Linked DNA regions of Cytobacillus luteolus. The protein of the gene in region 2 interacts with the protein of the main gene of each other region in a pairwise test. Links are inferred from orthologs where the notes say so. Each region holds a gene or a part of one and is shown on either strand. Other genes may lie near its edges.

The links.
Region 1: the proteins of ezrA (region 2) and ftsA interact in binary tests that used the Bacillus subtilis proteins (3 or more experiments, as listed by UniProt). The link is inferred for Cytobacillus luteolus from one-to-one orthologs.

The regions. Positions count from the first base shown.
Region 1 is NZ_JAGGKM010000002.1:421,875-431,496, forward strand. What follows is about bases 66-3,009. They hold ftsA (cell division protein FtsA), read right to left. Parts: upstream 2,209-3,009; coding sequence 922-2,208; downstream 66-921. Other genes in these bases: ftsZ (cell division protein FtsZ), read right to left, coding at 66-880; J2Z26_RS06930 (small basic family protein), read right to left, coding at 2,343-2,705; J2Z26_RS06935 (DUF881 domain-containing protein), read right to left, coding at 2,708-3,009. Outside these bases: more of ftsZ, read right to left, coding at 1-65; more of J2Z26_RS06935, read right to left, coding at 3,010-3,421; J2Z26_RS06940 (DUF881 domain-containing protein), read right to left, coding at 3,448-4,170; J2Z26_RS06945 (cell division protein FtsQ/DivIB), read right to left, coding at 4,145-4,924; murB (UDP-N-acetylmuramate dehydrogenase), read right to left, coding at 5,073-5,981; murG (undecaprenyldiphospho-muramoylpentapeptide beta-N-acetylglucosaminyltransferase), read right to left, coding at 6,103-7,200; spoVE (stage V sporulation protein E), read right to left, coding at 7,348-8,448; murD (UDP-N-acetylmuramoyl-L-alanine--D-glutamate ligase), read right to left, coding at 8,547-9,622. UniProt on the Bacillus subtilis protein: Cell division protein that is required for the assembly of the Z ring. May serve as a membrane anchor for the Z ring. Binds and hydrolyzes ATP. Also involved in sporulation.
Region 2 is NZ_JAGGKM010000004.1:356,561-366,430, forward strand. What follows is about bases 1,529-4,446. They hold ezrA (septation ring formation regulator EzrA), read right to left. Parts: upstream 3,882-4,446; coding sequence 2,175-3,881; downstream 1,529-2,174. Other genes in these bases: brnQ (branched-chain amino acid transport system II carrier protein), read left to right, coding at 1,529-2,129; refZ (forespore capture DNA-binding protein RefZ), read right to left, coding at 4,274-4,446. Outside these bases: J2Z26_RS13810 (cysteine desulfurase family protein), read right to left, coding at 1-555; more of brnQ, read left to right, coding at 816-1,528; more of refZ, read right to left, coding at 4,447-4,927; J2Z26_RS13830 (GAF domain-containing protein), read left to right, coding at 5,071-5,559; megL (methionine gamma-lyase), read right to left, coding at 5,617-6,813; J2Z26_RS13840 (sensor domain-containing diguanylate cyclase), read right to left, coding at 7,006-8,847; rpsD (30S ribosomal protein S4), read left to right, coding at 9,243-9,845. UniProt on the Bacillus subtilis protein: Negative regulator of FtsZ ring formation; modulates the frequency and position of FtsZ ring formation. Inhibits FtsZ ring formation at polar sites. Interacts either with FtsZ or with one of its binding partners to promote depolymerization.

The DNA.
Region 1 (9,622 bases), on a different replicon or contig from region 2:
AAATCATATTTACTTCTTCGTCTGATGCAGAGGCAACTATGTCTGCAGCCTCTTGAACCTCATACAAGCTCAAGTTAGTACCACCAGTGATGTTCATTAGTACACCTTGTGCACCATCAATAGAAGTTTCTAATAAAGGACTTGAAATAGCTCGTTTAGCTGCTTCAGCTGCACGATTTTCACCAGTTGACATTCCAATACCCATTAATGCTGAACCTTTGTTCGACATTATAGTTTTAACATCAGCGAAGTCTAGATTAATTAACCCTGGTACAGCGATTAAGTCAGATATACCTTGTACACCTTGACGAAGTACATTATCAGCTTCTCTGAACGCCTCAAGCATCGGAGTATTTTTATCAACGATTTCTAAAAGGCGGTCGTTTGGAATAACGATTAAGGTATCTACGCCCTCTTTCATTGCTGCAATCCCACCTGCAGCTTGCCCTGCTCTTTTTCTACCTTCAAAAGTGAAAGGACGAGTAACAACACCAACAGTTAAGGCACCAAGGTCACGCGCAATAGAAGCTATAACCGGAGCTGCACCAGTACCAGTTCCGCCACCCATACCTGCCGTAACGAAAACCATGTCTGCACCTTTTAATACTTCTTCGATTTGTTCTCTGCTTTCTTCTGCTGCCTTCTTACCAACTTCAGGATTTGCACCTGCACCTAAACCACGAGTAAGCTTACCACCAATTTGCATTTTGATATCAGCTTTTGATAAGTTTAATGCTTGCGCATCTGTGTTAACAGCAATAAAGTCCACACCTTGTACACCATGTTCGATCATTCGGTTTACAGCGTTATTTCCACCGCCACCTACACCAATAACTTTAATCGTTGCTAATTGGTCAAGATTTGTATCTAACTCCAACATCTAAGATCCTCCTAATTCATCGAAAGAGCTTTTCGATACTTCTACTCAAAGAAGTAACCGAAAAATCTTTTAACTTTTTTTCCAATATTTTGATCATCGTTTGTGTTTGGCTTGTTTTTTACTGGTTGTTGTTTTGTGTTTCTCTTTTCTGATTCTTGTGAAATCATAGAACCAATTCGCTTACCTTGAATTTTTGAGTGCTCATATGCAAACTGAATTAGGCCTACACCAGTTGAGAATTGTGGCTCACGAACTCCAATGTAATCTGGTTTTGCAATTCTAACATTACTCTGCAGTACTACTTGGGCTAGTTCTAAAACCCCAGGTTGATTAACAACTCCACCGGTTAGAACAAATCCTCCTGGAAGATCTCTAACATTTAATTTCCTTAATTCATTAATTACTAAGTCTAGAATTTCTTCTAATCTTGCTTCAATTATATCTGATATTTCTAATTGGTTAAACTGCTGGTGCTGATCACTACCAATAATCGGTACACTAAATACTTCTTCTTCAGATGCGTCATCATAGAAGGCATGTCCATGTTTTATTTTTATTTTTTCAGCATCTTCAGTAGATGTTCGTAAACCAATTGAGATATCCTTTGTGATATGATCTCCGCCAACAGGAATAACGTTTGAAGATTGTAAGAAACCATCTCTGAAAATAGAAACTGTGGTTGAGCCACCACCAATATCTATTAATGCCACTCCTAGATTCTTTTCATCTTCTGAGAGAGTAATAGAACCTGCAGCTAGAGGCTGTAGGCAAATGGCTGCAATTGTAAGTCCTGCTCGTTCAACACAGCGCAATAAATTATGTAATATCGTTCTTGAAGTGGTGATAATCGTCCCTTGCATTTCAAGACGTACACCAAGCATCCCACGAGGATCACTAATTTCATCATATCCGTCAACAATAAACTGTTTTGGTATAACATCAATGATTTCACGTTCTGGTGGAATCGAAACAAATTGAGCTGCCTCAATAACCCTCATTACATCCTCATTGCTTATTTCACGATTTTCGCGACTTTCACTTGAAACGGCTATAACACCATGACACTCTTTCAATTGTACGTTATTTGCGGGCACACTAACAACAACTTGTTTTATTGGCATACCAACCATTCTTTCAGCTTGTTCAACAGCCTTCTTAATTGAATGAACGGTTTCATCTATATCTACAATTGAACCTTTTTTAAGTCCTTCAGATTTCACATTTCCTACACCAATTATGTTTAAGGAATCATGGCTCATTTCACCAATGATTACTTTAACACTGGATGTACCGATGTCAAGACTTACGTAAATTTCATTGCTGTTCATTCTTTGGCACCTCCTTTTACAATTAAAGCATCTCTCATTCGAGCGTATTTGAAGAATAACAGCTATTTTTTTTATAAAAATAAGTTACATAAAACAAATATTCAACAAATACAGTATTTTCCCTTTTAAAAAATTCAATTTTTTTCAATTTTATCTCTGGAAATACTCCACTTAGCAATTAATATCCTTCTAATAACAGCGATATTTTGAAATAGTCTAACTCCAAATGCAAAAACCGCTACTAAATACAAGTCTACACCAAGATGAACACCTAGAAAAGCTAAACTTGCAGCTAATAAAATATTAAAGAAAAAACCAGAAACAAAAACAGCTTGGTCATAAATATTTTGCAAATGAGCACGAATTCCTCCAAAGAGAGTATCAAGTGCAGCAAGAACAGCAATCGATAAATAGTTGGAATATTCATCTGGCACTTTAAATTCTGATGATAATCCTAGTAATATACCTATTAGTAATCCTATAATAGGGAGCCACATGTTTAACTTCCACCTTTTCCACTTGTAACTGGTTCTAAATGTTTAATACGAATCACATCATCATAAGCCGGAATAGTCAGTTCACTTATTGCGTCTGAGACTGATAAAATAAGGTTATCTGAGAAGAAATCTTGAATCGAGTTTGAAACTTTCATTCGATTTGATAGCTTCTCCGCATCATCGGTTATAACTCTTATTTCTATTGGAAGAGAACGGATAGGATACGTATCGATTTTAGTATACTGCTGTATTTCACGAATAACAGTTGTATTAATAATCCTATGGCCGTCTATTGAAATTTCTTCAGCGTTATAGGAGTTTAATTCGTTTATTAATCTTCTTAATAGTTCCGGAGAAACGTAACTCACAGGTTCACCTACGGTGTTAAATGAAGGCTCGACCGTTAATATTATACCTGGTCCAGTGACTTCAGTAAGTCCCGCTTTTTCCCGTAATTCGTCTAATGTCTCCCTAAGGATGTTTTCTTTACTATCGTCCTTTTCTGTTTCGTACTTCACAATTTTCTCTTCATATTTATATATTTCAGATAAGAGCTCCGAATGCAGTTCTTGTTGCCTTTTTAAATCCTCCCGAAGTTCCCAGGTATCACGTGTATCTCTTACAACCGGTTCTTTAATGGTTTGGAATTGGACGGCTAACATGACACCGACTACGACTGTAACAATAGTAAAACTAATACTCGATTTTTTGTCCAACGTTCCCACCAACTTCTTTTTACATATTATTCATTTGTTTGTAATAATGGCTCCATAACAATCTCTGACTTTTTTTCTACTTTAATTACAATGTTATCCTGAAGTAATTGATCAATTACACCACCATTAATATTCAAGGCAGGAATTAAAACATCAGGATTCCCTATCCCAGCAATGACGAAAGGAGCAGGATAAGGGTTACCATCGACGGTTACTACTGGTCCATTACAGTAAATATAGGAGTCATGTGAAAGCCTTTTTCCATTAATAGATACTGCTTGTGCGCCAGAAATATATAATTCATTTATTACTTTAAATAGATGGCTCTCATGAACAATATAATTATTTACATCCTCACCAGTTGGTACATATGACGAATCTGATAGGGTAACCTGTATACCTTGTCCTTTTACCCTGACGTCTCCAACATACATACGAAGCTTTTCAACATCTTCAACAAGATTAAAATAAATTTTCTCTTGTTCGCCCTTAGCTAGTTCTTCCTCTATTTCACGGACTTTCTCTTGTTTTTCCACTAATTCCTTTTGAAGCTCACGATTTTTTTCCTCTTGTTCAATTAAATTATTTCGATATTCATATTCCTTAGTCCATTGCCGTTCAGTTGGTTTACCATTTCCGTTTGCAGCCTCTTGCTTAGTAAACTGATAAGAAAAAGAAATCATGAATCCTAATACTAGACATACAAACGAAAGAATGACATGTTTACCTCTCACTTTCACTCTCTTCATCTTCCTCTCGTTCATAAGCTTTAAAATAAGAAACTACCTCAAGATGAATAACCCCTTTTAAACTAGGGTCAAGCTCACTTATGATCGCCGGATAGGCTGACATTTTTTCAGCAAAGTTTCGTACAGTCGCACTCACTTCATACCCATCATTCATGAATAAAGTTATATGTAAAGGATCAGATGACTCAGGTGTATGGTGAATTTCAGATATAGAATTTGCAATACTAGGGTTTAGCTTGGTTAGTTCCTTAGCCATGTCCTGAATATCATCATTGTTTAACCAATTAATTAAAATGGGTGCATCAGAGGGAATTGTTGCTTCGGTTAGCGAATGAAGGACTTGTCCATTTTCTAATATAGGATAATATTGCTCCTCATTAGAAATATAGGCAACCCTTTTATATTCACTCACTTTTATAAGGACTTTATTTGGTAGCTTTTTCTCGACACTCACTGATTTAATCTCGGGATGGGTTTCAATTTGTTTACTTGTATTTTCTATATTAATTCTAAAGAAGCTTGTCTCTTTGGAAAGCTCACTTAACTTAATAATCTCCGTTTCTGAAACATTATAATATCCAGATATAAAGATTTTGGACACTTTGCTTAACGGAGATTGAATGTAAACGACACACATAACGAGCAGAAAGAAGATAGAAATGTACCATATTAGTCTTTTATTTGCTTTTTGTTTTCTCTTCTGTTTAAGTTTTGGGATCCTGTCTTCGATTGTTACAACTTTCCCTTTGGACATTTAACTTCACCCCACACTAAATTACAATATTCGAATAGAGAAAACGAGGAAAAAGTGAAACAAACGGCACCTAAAATGCCGTTTAACTTAAAAAAGCTCAATAATGAATAGTATATCATAAATGTAATTAATTAGGACATCCTATTATTTATTTTCTTCCTATAATTTCAACCTCTGTCTCCATTTTCACATCATGTTTTTCCTTAATGGTTTCTTTCACATGCTGTATTAAATCCAAAACGTCTTGTGCTTTCGCATTACCTGTATTTACAATGAAATTTGCATGCATATCCGAAATTTGCGCTCCGCCAATACTATGCCCTTTTAGGCCTGAATCCTCTATTAATTTTCCTGCGTAGTTTGGCAATGGATTTCGAAATATACTACCTGCACACGGGAAATTCCATGGTTGCGTTTCCTTTCGGTAATCCTTATTTTTCTTCATTTGATTAACAATTGCTTCACGGTCACCATTTTCTAATCTAAATACGGCTTCAATACAAATACCTGGTCGTTGCTTCTGTAGTATAGATGTACGGTATGAGAAAGTAAGCTCTTCATTTGTCAACCACTCCATCGTACCATCTGCAAATAAAATATGCGCTTTCACTAGAATTTTAGAGATATCTGAACCATGTGCCCCAGCATTCATATAGACCGCTCCTCCAACAGAACCAGGGATACCACTCGCAAATTCTAAGCCTGATAATCCTTTTTTGCTTATCATAGTTGATAATCTAACAACTGAAAAACCAGCACCAACAGTAACCGTTTCGCCCTCAATAGAAAGATGGTCAAGTCCATCTCCCAACTTTATTACAGCTCCTTCAATTCCTTTGTCAGAAACTAATAAATTTGACCCTCTCCCTATAGCTATCCATTTTATTTTATGCCTTTTGATAATTTCGATTGTGTTTTTTATACCTTGTATATCCTGTGGTTCTATAAAGATATCTGCCGGACCACCAATTTTCATTGTAGTGTGATTAGCTAATGGTTCATCTATCAACACTTTTCCGACATTTGCACTTATTAATTCTTGAACAATCGCTTCCACGATAGGTCTCCCCCTTTAGTAAAAACTTTAGTACTAAATACTGTGTTTGTATTTAAAGCAAACAAAGAAATTAGTAATAAGCTTTTTTATTAGTTTATGCAGGATGTTTACCTAAAGGTACTTAACTACTTTTTATAAGATGCTTAGTTTCAGCATATAGTCTTTGCGCCGCATCTCTAATACCCAATTCTTTAGACGCTATCTTCATTCTTTCCAATAATTGATGATCTAAAAGGATAGAATCTATATCAGATAATAGTATAGAGCCACTCATATCTGCCTCTAACCTTAAGATTGCTGCACCATTATCACTTAGTGCTCGTGCGTTCTTTTCTTGATGATTATTGGTAACATATGGGCTAGGAATAAGAATGCTTGGTAGACCTAATGCAGTTATTTCAGCCAGCGTAGTAGCACCCGCTCTTGCAACTATTAAATCTACACCTGCTAAAACCTCTGGCATATTATGAATAAACGGTTTAATCACAACATTATTAGGGCTTCCAACTTCCTTTACACGCTGTAACACTTTATCATAGTGTATTTCACCAGTTACATATACAACTTGATAATCCTTCTTACCAATCTCCGGCAACACCTCTAAAAACGCGTCATTAATCGGCCTTGCACCTCTGCTACCACCTACAATTAATACAGAGCGTTTATCATGACTTAAGTCAACAGATTCTCTTCCTTTAAATCCATCTCTTCCAACAACCTCAGATGCTCTTGGATTACCAGTCAAAACAACCTTCGGGCCATGAAAATAACTCCTAGCTTCTTCAAAGCAGATGGCTACCGTATCTACATAGCGTGAGAGAAACTTATTTGTTAAGCCAGGTACGCTGTTTTGTTCATGTATAATTGTTGGAATATGTAATTTTGCAGCTGCATATACAACTGGTCCACATACGTAACCACCAGTTCCTATGACTACATCCGGTTTAAATTCTTTTAAATACTTTTTACTATCTCTTACACCCTTAACAAATCTAAAAATTGTTTTAATATTATCTAATGATAGTTTACGTTTAAAGCCTGAAATGTCAATGGATTTAAAAGGAATATTCTCTCGTCTAACAATCTTATTTTCTAGGCCTACTTCGGTTCCAATATATAAAAATTCTACTGTAGAATCTATATTTTTAATTTCATTGATAAGTGCTATTGCCGGATAAATATGTCCGCCGGTTCCTCCGCCACTAATTGCTATTCTCATTGATGTAATTTACCTCCTAGATCGAGCTTATAAGCGCTAAGCTCTATATAACATTTGTAAAAATAGATAAACCCTGTTATAAAGAACAGGGTTTACACTAGCATTTCTATTATAGCATCGGTCAAGTTGTCTATAAAAGCATTTTAATTAATACCTTGCGTACCGGCTTATATTAAGTAATACACCTACAGCCATAAGCATTAGTGTTAAAGACGATCCACCATAACTTAAGAAAGGTAATGTTATACCAGTAACAGGCATTAACCCCGTGACTACTCCGATATTAATGATTACTTGGATGGCAATCATTCCAATAATTCCAATCCCTAAGAAGCTACCATATAAGTCAGGTGCACCTAATGCGATTCGAACCCCTCTCCATAAAAGAAGGCTGAATAACAGGATGACAAAAGAACCACCGATAAAACCAAGTTCCTCTGCAAGAATCGCAAAGATAAAATCCGTTTGTGGTTCAGGTAAGTAAAAGAACTTTTGCCTACTCTGACCTAGCCCTAATCCAAATAACCCACCCGGCCCGATAGCATAAAGTGACTGGATTATTTGAAAGCCACTTCCTAAAGGATCTTCCCAAGGGTTTAAAAAGGATGTAATACGTTTAATTCTGTATGGAGCAGAAAGGATGAGCGCTACAAATCCCGCAACCCCTAGTAAGCCTAAGCCTACAAAATGACTAATTCTTGCCCCTGCCACATAAATCATAACGATACAGGTACCTACCATAACAGTTCCTGTTCCTAAATCAGGCTGAAGCATAATCATTCCAAATGCTAAAAATACAAGTGAAAGTGACGGAACTAATCCCTGCTTAAATGAAGTAATCTTTTTTTGATTTTCCGATAAGTACTTGGCTAAAAAAGCAATCATAGCTAACTTCATAAATTCCGATGGTTGAACGGAAAATGCTCCAACGCCAATCCAACTCCGTGAACCATTTCTCTCCATTCCAATTCCCGGAATCAATACAGCTACTAATAGTACAAAACAAATAATAACGATTACCTTGGCCCACGTTCTCCATGTCCAATAATCTATATTCATAATAAAAAACATCGCTACAACACCAACACCAGCAAACAACAGTTGCCTTTTTGCAAAAAAGAAGGAATCATCAAATTTATAGGTCGCCCAAATTGCACTAGCACTATAAACCATGATTAAACCGACAGCTAGTAGGGATAATGTTATAACTATTAATATTATGTCAGGCGTGGATTTTTTGGTCGACAACGTAAACACCCCAAGATCTTAGATTAAGGGCTTGCATTACGGTGAAAAAATAGAAAATATCTATTTAGACCACTGCATTTTTACTCTTAGACGAGCCCTCATTTAAGCTTATGCACGGCATGAATAAAAATGTCTCCTCTTTCTTCAAAAGTTTTATATTGATCCCAACTTGCACACGCTGGAGATAGTAAAATAACATCTCCTTCGCTTGAATGATCATATGCCACTTTTACCGCATGTTCCACATTATCGACATATTTTATTGAATCTATTCCAGCTAACCTTCCTGCTCTTTCAAGTTTAGGAGCAGTTTGACCAAAAATAATTAATGATTTAACAGACTTTAACTCTGGTATTAAATCATCGAATTCATTCCCACGATCTAGGCCGCCAGCTAATAAAATGATAGATTGATTAAAAGCAGTTATTGCTTTTTGTGTAGCTAAAATATTTGTGGCCTTTGAGTCATTATAAAATTTGCGGCCATTGATTGTATCAACGAATTGTAAGCGGTGTTTCACACCTGTGAAAATCGTTAAGACCTGCCTTATGGCATTGTTTGATACTCCGATTAATTTAGCAGCTGATATGGCCGCCATTATATTTTCAAGGTTATGCTTTCCAGGTAATGCAATATCATCAATCAGAATTACAGGTTCTTGATTGTAGTAAATAAAGTTGTCTTTCACGTACACTCCTTCTTCAAGAATACGTTTAGTTGAAAACAGAACCCTTTTAGCCTTACTTTTATTTCCTAAATTCATCACTTCTAAATCATCAGCATTAATGACGCTATAGTCAGTCTCTTCTTGATTAACAAGTAGTTGACCTTTTGCATTAACATAATTTTCTTTCGTTCCATGATAATCAAGATGAGCATCAAAAATGTTTAACACAATCCCTATTTTCGGTCTGAATTTCTCGATTCCCATTAATTGAAAGGAAGACAATTCGGTAACAATGATATTATTTTTTGTTGCCTCTTTTGCAACCTCACAAGCCACCGTTCCTATGTTACCAGCTATAAGAGGGTTACGATTGCCTTTTTCCAAGAATTCATAGAGTAGGGTTGTGGTAGTCGTTTTACCATTCGAACCTGTTATACCTATAAAGTCTGCCTCACTGATTTGAAAAGCAAGCTCAATTTCAGTAATGATTGGAATATCTCGCTCAA
Region 2 (9,870 bases):
TAAAGGCACCTTACCAACACCTTGAACATGGTCTACATGAAACAATATTTTAGGATAATCTTTAAGTAACTTGCCAATTTCTGTTATCGGTTGAACAGAACCAACTTCATTATTTACGTGCATGATTGATACAAGAATGGTTTCATTGCGAATTGCAGTTTTAATATCCTCTATATGTACTATACCATTTTCATCTGGCTTAACGTAGGTTACTTCAAACCCTAATTGCTCAAGTTGTTTACAAGCCTCTTCTACAGAAGGGTGCTCAATGGAAGATGTGATAATATGGTTGCCACGTCTTTTATTAAACAAGGCTACTCCCTTTATAGCGAGATTGTTTCCTTCTGAGCCTCCAGAAGTAAATATGATTTCAGAAGGCTTACATCCCAGAATATTTGCTACATTCTCCCTCGCTTGTGTTAATAATCTTTCAGCTGTACTACCTAACCGATGAATAGACGATGGGTTACCAAAGTAATCCTTTGACACTTTTATAAATACGTCTAACACCTCATCATAAGGTATGGTGGTTGCACTGTTGTCTAAATAAATCATAATAAAGCCTCACTTCTTCTCGGGGTCGATTGTTGACTCCTGTCTTTATCATGCCTTCAATATTAACATAATCGTTTTTTGATGAAAACATATGTAGGTACATTCATAATTCCTAATAGTATGCAAATGTTAAAATAGTCATCTATATTAAAACTGACAAAATTATACTAAAATTTAAACATTTTTAAATTTCGACATTATTCGATTTTGCTATGATATTATGAAAACGTATTCACGTTTACGAAAAACAGGGGGACACTATGAAAGACATAGTACTGAAAAAACGAGAAATATTGACAATCGGTTTAATGCTCTTTGCCTTATTCTTTGGAGCAGGAAATATGATATTTCCACCTTTATTAGGTCAATTGGCAGGATCGAATGTGTGGATTGCCATCTTAGGATTTTTACTAACAGGAGTCGGGTTGCCTCTTTTAGGAATTATTGCGATAGCATATTCAGGTGGTAATCTTCAGTTAATTGCAAATAGGGTTAATCCATTATTCGGATTCATTTTTACGCTAACACTTTATATGGCAATAGGTCCATTTTTCGGAATTCCTCGTACAGCTACAACTGCTTACGAAATTGGGGTTGTTCCTTTTCTTGCAGCTGAGCTAAATGGCAATATTAGTTTAATGGTCTATACAATGATTTTCTTTCTAATAACCTACCTATTATCTCTAAACCCTTCTAAGCTAGTGGACAGAATTGGAAAGTACTTAACGCCAGTATTACTAGTTGTTATTGCTTTCTTAGTTGGGAAAGCCCTTCTTTCACCGATGGGTTCTCTGCAAACCCCTGCAGAAAGCTACGTACACTCTCCCTTCTTTACAGGGTTTATCGAGGGCTATCTGACAATGGATACGATTGCAGCATTAGTCTTTGGTATTGTGATTATTCATTCGGTAATGGAAAAAGGAGTCACCAATAGAATATCATTATTGAAAACATGTACAATTGCTGGTCTCATTGCAGCAAGTGGACTTGCTATCGTATATGTTTCGTTGGCCTATCTTGGGGCAACAAGTGTAGAGGCAATTGGCTATGCAGAGAACGGAGGTATTATACTATCCACGTCCGCAAGTTACTTATTAGGTTCAGTTGGGACTAGTATACTCAGTATCGCAATTACTTTTGCTTGTTTAACCACAGCTGTAGGATTAGTATCAGCATGTGCAAAATATTTAACAACACTTACAAACAAGATTTCGTACAAGTCATTTGTTGCACTTCTAACAATTTTTAGTTTAGGTGTAGCTAATATTGGACTAACGCAACTTATTGCATTTTCCGTGCCAATCTTGATCATTATCTATCCTTTAGCAATTGTACTCATCCTACTTTCTTTTGCACACCCACTTATCGGAGAGAAAAGTATGATATATTCCTTAGCACTCTTAGCCACAGGTCTTATTAGTATATTTGATGGTCTTAATAGTGCTGGAATTGAGTTTCCTTTACTCTTACAATTTTTCAAAGAATTTTTACCTTTATATGAGCAAGGTATCGGTTGGGTGGTTCCAGCAATTATTGGAGCAATACTCGGTTATATACTCTCTATGAGAAAATAAGTATACATTAAGGCCCTTATGAAAAAATCATAAGGGCCTTATTATTTAGATATGTTGTATTAGTTCTCTATCATCTAAAATGCTTTGGATTCTTTTAAGTGCACCTGGCTCAATCTCTTCTATTGCACTAGCAGCCTGCTCTAAGGCTGTTTCATATTCATAGTTGCGGAAAGACTTTTCTGCTTCTAGCAAAGCTTCAGAGATTGAACGATAGCTACTTCTATAGCGGTTTCCATATTGAATGACCTGTTCCACCAGATAAACCTGTTCAATTAAATCCTCTGTCATAGTCGTAGTATTTGCTACAATGTCCTGAGCCTCTTTTAGAGTTTGGTTAACTACTTTCATATTTAAAGGTTTTTCTTCAAGCTTTATAACAACTGCCTCTAAGCTCTCCTTTGCATCAATAAGAAGCTCTTTATAACCTTGGGGTAAACCTGGCACATTACTCTTCGATAATAATCGTTTTGATTCTGTTAATGCTTTTCTCATTTCACTCAGCTGATCACGAGCATATAATTCATCTTTTCGTAGTGTTTGTAATGACTCACAATATTTAATATGCTGCTCCTTCACTGATTCAATTTGAGCATGAACATCCTCAAGTTCATCTTGAATTAACGAATAAGCAATATGATCCTCATTTAATTTCGATTGGATTGATAAAAATTGTTTTAAAAGCTGTTTTATCTGCTTTACAATCGCTTTATGTGTTTGTATCTCTTCCTCAGTCAGTCTGTAACTCTGTTGTACAAGTTCGGTTTCATCCCCTGAAGATTTACTTTCCTCATGTAAAGAATGAAGTACTTGTTCTATTTTACTTACTTCCTGTTGAACATAATGATTCGCAGTGACCTCTTTTTCTAATAGGTCATATAGACCTTCAAGTGAATCTTTTATTTCAATAATCGCTTCTTTTGCTTCTTTAATCTCTAGTTTTTCAATACGGTTGAGATTTTCCACTACTTTATTTCGTAAAAACTCAACTTCATTTTCAACTTGGAGATGATCCAGCATAAAGCCATTATTTTGCATTTCTTTGTATCCATCAATCAAATCATCTAATTGAGATGGGATATAAGATTGATATTCAGATAATAATTCTGGTATTTCCGAAATGTATTCCTTCATGATCGAGAGACTATCTTTAATGAAAAGTACAATTTCTCTAGCTTCTAAGTAATTACCCTGAGTGGTTGCTTCCTCGAAGGTTGAAAACTTTTCATTAACTTCTTCTAATTTCTTTTCTAAAGCTACCTCTGCCTTTCCAAAGGAGAGATGATGAGCAAGCAAGGACTTTTTAACATTTCGGTAAGTAGACTTTAACTCTCCAATTTCCACTCTATTTTTTTCTTCACTACCTATTAGGTCTTTAAGTTCTTCAAGAATTTTAGCGATAGTTTCTTCTGTTTGCTGTAAGGTATTTTCAATTTTTTGAAGAACTGCTTTGGACTTACTAAAGCGATATTTATCAGCTAATTCTTCGGCATCAAATAGGTACTCTTCAATATTGGGCAGATTCAACGTAACAATTTCATCCCACTGTCTTCTCCATCTTTCAAAGAGCTCTTCTGTTTGACCTGTCATATTTAGTTCTTTTACTTTTGATATCTCGTCTGTGACAGGACGATTCATTACATCTATCTTCCACGCTTCTAAACGATCAACTTCTTTATAAATTTTTTTCCTAAAATAAATTCCTAAAATTAAAATAAGTGCAACAACAATTATAATGCCTATTATGATTTCCATAACTAGCCCCCTTACTTTCTATTAAATCTAGTTTTATAAAAGATCATTAGTTAGAAGGCATGAACCCATATCTATTTATTTTCAGTCGATTTTTTCCCATTCGACAAATTCCGCCAATAACTCATCTAATTGATTACGATATTTATAGATACATACTAAATATTGGTGTATTTTCAATGTTTTTATGATACCATGTAAACGACAATTTTTGACCAAAATTTTAAAATTTTTTACAGAAAATCATTAATTTTTCCTATAAAAGATTTAAATTAAAACATTTAATAGATTTTCAACAAAAAAATCCTTATCCACTGGTTAAAAACACTCCAGTGGATAAGGATTGATAAAGCTATATACACTAACCTGTTGATTTCAATTACAGGCACTAAATATTATATAGAAAGCGCGATTTGATTATTTGTTTTTACTGTTTTTTCAAAGGGCTCTGAGACAGCAGCATTAACCCAACGCTCAATTTCCTTATAGTACTGCTCTGTAAAATATTCTTCATTCGGCATTACATGAAGTACCTCTGCCAAGTATTGAGGATGGAGGTACGGCATACTTAGCATACCTTTTAATTGGATAATAATAAAAGGGATAGCCAGTTTCTTAAATTCTTTTTGTTTCATACCAATCTCAAAAATCGTTTTTAAATAATATCTTTCCTTCGCCAGATAGGTAGTCATTATTTCTCTAATTAATAGTGTATCTAATGTTAACTCTCGTAAGACAAATCGAGTAAGGTGTCTATTGCTTTTTTGATAGAGTAGTATATCTTTTACAACGAGTAGTAAGCACTCTTTAGCAGATCTTTTATCTAACTCATCAAACCTAGATTCGATCACTTTAAGGTATCCTTCAAAGAAATTTGATATCAAATACTCAAGCAAACCATTCTTATTTTCGAAGTAATAGGATATGTTGGCTACATTAACGTTCGCCTTATTCGCTATTTCTCTAACCGAAGTGCCATCAAACCCCTTGGTATTGAAATAATAAACTGCCGCATCAATTACCTTCTTCTTTGTTTCTGTTTTCAACATAATCCCTCCATATCATTACTCCCTATATAAACCTTCTAGAATATATATTTAACTCCTTTAACTTTCGCTCGACAAAGTTATGCGGAAATCTACTTTTTCTGCTATTATAAATGTAATTTCTTACATTAGAATGGAGGATTATCATGTTTAACGTCGAAATGTATAAAGGAACTAAGGAAGAAAATTATCAGTTTGTCATAAAACAATTAACTGCTTTAATTGAGGATGAAACAAATACCATTGCAAATCTAGCTAACGCTTCAGCTCTATTGAATCAGTTTCTTGAAAATATAAATTGGGTTGGCTTTTACATTACTGAAGGTGAACAGCTTGTACTCGGCCCGTTCCAAGGACTTCCTGCTTGTGTTCGAATTCCGTTTGGAAAAGGAGTTTGCGGTACCTCTGCCCAAAACAAAGAAACTTTAAGAGTAGCCGATGTTCATTTATTCCCCGGCCACATTGCTTGTGATGCTGCATCTGCCTCTGAAATTGTTGTTCCTATGATAAAAAATGACAAAGTAATAGGCGTGCTTGATATTGATAGCCCAATAAAAGATCGATTTGATGAAATTGACCAAGAATTCTTAGAGAAATTTGTGGAAGTTTTAGTAAGTTATATAAAGGAAGTTTAAGTCTTTGTTAAAGTAAGAACCCCTCCTAGCTAGGAGAGGTTCTTTTGGTTAAATACACTATTTCTTTAAAACCAAGACGTCTAATGCCTGCTTTAAGTCACTCCAAATATCTTCCCATGCTTCTAAGCCTACAGATAGACGTATCATGTTATCAGTGATTCCCATCTTCTTTCGCTCTTCTTCAGGAACGACAGCATGAGTCATTGTGGCTGGGTGTTGAATTAAGGTCTCAGCATCACCTAAACTTACTGCAATTTTTATCAATTTCAATTCATTCAGTACTCTTTGCGCCTCTTCTTTTCCACCATTTATCGTAAATGATATTAGCCCACCAGCCTGTTTCATTTGTTTTTTCATAATTTCATATTGAGGGTTATTAGGATCTCCTGGATAGTATAACTCCTCAATTCCTTCATGTTGTTTAAGTAGCTCAGCAATCTTGGCTGCATTAGAACAATGACGGTCCATTCGAACAGGTAAAGTTTTTAATCCACGAAGTAATAGCCATGCATCAAATGGTGAAATAATTCCACCTATATCCTTTTTTGTCGTCATGGCAACATTATTGATGAATTCCGCTTTCCCAACAACTAAACCAGCGATCACATCTCCATGACCACCAATATACTTGGTCGCACTGTGGATTACAATGTCACAGCCTAATTTAATAGGTTGTTGTAGATAAGGAGAAGAAAATGTATTATCTACGACTACTGGGACATTGTATTTTCTCGCTACCTTCACAACCAATTCTAGATCAATAAGTGCCATTGTAGGGTTTATAGGTGTTTCCACATAAATAACTTTTGTATCAAAGGATATTGCATCTTCAATTGCTTGTTCAGAATCCATATTGCTAAAGCTGTGCGTGATATTATATTTTTCATTCATCAATTCAAGTAACCCAAAGGTACATCCATAAACTCCTTTAGAACATAGAATATGATCACCGGATTTGGTTAGAGCCAGTAGAACTGCTGAAACAGCAGCCATTCCAGAACCAAAAGCAAGTCCTGCCTCGGCACCCTCAATCAGAGCGATTCTTTCTTCGAGTGTTCTAACAGTCGGATTTCCTAATCTAGAATAGATAAACCCATCCTCTGCCCCAGCAAACCGTCTTTCTCCTTGCTCTGCTGTTTCAAAAGTAAATGTTGACGTCTGAAATAAAGGCGGCGTCAGACTTCCATTATGGTTTTTAGAATCGTACCCTCCGTGGATAACAGTTGTTTCTATTTTTTTCTCTTCATTAGCCATCCAAATCCATCCCCCTAATTTTAAACTCCTATTAATAGGATATGATAAAACAGCCTGTATTGAAAGCGTTTTCTTTTTATATAAAAAGGAATGTGTATCTGTGTTGCTACTACCGCTTTTCTCAATTCAGTACAGATAAAAAAAGCATTCAAGAGGTAGCACCTCCTGAACGCCTGTAATTTCTTACTAGTTTTACACTATGCTTTCTTCTTGAACGACCACTTGGTTCTTTCCATTTTCTTTTGCCATATATAAAGCCTTGTCTGCCCTTTTAAATAATTTGAATGCATTATCCTGATAACTTTGATTCCAATGGGATAATCCACAGGAAATTGTCACTTTAGGAGAGGTATGGTTGCCTACTTTTTCAACAATTCTCTTTGCTATTGCTGTACCTGCTGCCAGATCAACCTTTGGTAAATAAATAGCAAGTTCTTCTCCACCCCATCTTGCACCAATATCATTATCTCGAATATTATCCTTTAAAATTCTAGCAACCTGTATTAAGATTTCATCACCTATCTGGTGACCATATATATCATTAATACATTTGAAATTATCCAAATCTATTAGCACAAAAGTCCCAAAAGCATCGGTTGCCATAGATTTTGTAATCATGCTATCAAGGTAGCTACGTGAGTATAATTTCGTTAAATGATCTGTTATAACTAGGTTTTCTAATTCTTCTCTTAACATTGAGTTTGAGAATGCTAGAGTTGAGTGATGAATTAATGATTGAAGCAGTTTAAAGGTTTCAAATGAGAAATAGTAAGGTTTCTCGTGCATAACAATGGCAACACCTTTAATAAGTCCACTTTGAGCCATTGGGACTGCCATTAAAGAACGAAATCTTAACCCATTTAAGAGAGGTTCAGTAGATATATCCCCAATAAATAATGTATCCTTTTCGTCTTTAATTTTTTCATCCACATACTTTAGATAAAGCTCACTTTGCTCACTTTCAAAAAAAGGTGTACTTCCTGGTAGCAATTTAAATCGATCGTTTTCTAATATAATAAATCCTACCTCTTGTGATCCAAAAGACTGTAGAATTTGATCTGACATAAAGTTCATCGTGTCTGTTAATCTTAAGTTAGAATTCAATCGATGTGATGTCTCGTTTATTAGTTGAAGATCAGCAACTAGTCTTTTTGATTGTTGATATAGTTGAGCATTTTCAAGCGCACTCCCCGCTGTGTTCGCAAGCAATTCAATAAACCTGACCTCACTATGCGGAAAAATAACAGTATTTGGCGCAATTACTTGTAGTACTCCATACACACCCTGCTTACCTTTCAGGGGCGCATATAGTATAGATCTCTTCTCTTTTACTAAGTCCTCAAACTGTACTTCTCCTGTTACATAGGCTTGCATTGCCGCAGGATTATCATCATTATCATATTGGAACTCTTTAATTGGCAACCCATTGTTATTATGATTGTCATGAGAAAGTAATAAATAGTATGTGAACGAAGGATATACATTACGTAAGGTATCAATAATCTCTCCTAATACTTCATCCATGTCCATCGTCGAATGAAATTTAGCTGTTACATTAAATAATTGTTCATACCTTTTTCCTTCTTCAAATATCTTTGAAAACTCTAGTAACTTTTCAATCAATTTGAAGCCTTCATTAGCCACTTCTATTAACAACGATTTATTTATGGATAATTGTCTATATTTAAACTCAAATAGTCCAATTGCTTTGTTATTTCTATATATCTTTGAAATGAACGTATAAATAGTCCTTTTATCGTCAACATTTTCCTGCTCTTCCATCATTTCATTTACGATTTTATCTGATAGAAAATAACTGCCTAAATTATTGTTAATGGACATATTGCTAGAGGCCTTTGGAAAATAGTATTGCTTCCATTCGTTATAAATAAAGAGAGTCACCTCTTCTAGATTTAGCTTTTCATTCATTAAAATTAATAATTGATCTATTGATTGTTGCTCATCTTCTTGCACTAAAAAATCAAAGAAATGACTTTTTAATGAAGCCAGTAGCTGAGGATCTTGGTATTCCATCGTATCACCTACATTTTCCTGACAATAATTTGACAATTATATTATAATCTTTTTTATAAAATATTTCTCTATTATAGTTTATTTTGTAATATAAATGTCTTTTTTCTATGATTTTCATTTTATGGTTCTATCATTTTATTTCCTTGTTCATAGGAGTTAATAGAAAATCACTTGACTTTTATGCTTCAAAATCATATACTAATCGTTGTGTAAAATATTGCAGCCTATGTGATTGGCTTTATGTTTCATTTTATTCCTCACAAACTTTTGAGGTGTATCTTGTAACTCTCTGCTGCTAGGGCGAGGATACATGAAAATAAAATGTCCATACTGTAAGAAGTCACGTCTGGTTTTTATTTTATACAAAATAAAAACAATTGAAGGAGGAGTCATCAATGGCTCGTTATACAGGTCCAAGTTGGAAATTATCACGTCGTCTTGGTATTTCTTTAAGCGGAACAGGTAAAGAATTAGAAAAGCGTCCTTTCGCTCCAGGACAACATGGTCCAAATCAACGTAAAAAACTTTCTGAGTACGGTTTACAATTACAAGAGAAGCAAAAGCTTCGTCATATGTATGGAGTAAATGAGCGTCAATTCCGTAACCTTTTTACAACTGCAGGTAAAATGTCTGGTATCCACGGTGAAAACTTCATGGTTCTTCTTGAGTCACGTTTAGATAACCTTGTTTACCGTTTAGGTCTTGCTCGTACTCGCCGTCAATCTCGTCAATTAGTTAACCATGGTCACATTTTAGTTGATGGAAGTCGTGTAGATATTCCTTCATACCGTGTAAGACCTGGTCAAACAATCTCTGTTCGTGAAAAATCACGTAACTTAGACATTATTAAAGAGGCAATCGAAGTAAATAACTTCGTACCTGATTATTTAACATTTGATGCTGATAAATTAGAAGGAACTTACTCTCGTTTACCTGAGCGTTCTGAGTTACCAGCTGAAATTAACGAAGCACTTATCGTTGAGTTCTACTCACGTTAATAATGAAAAAAGGATGGGTTCTTCC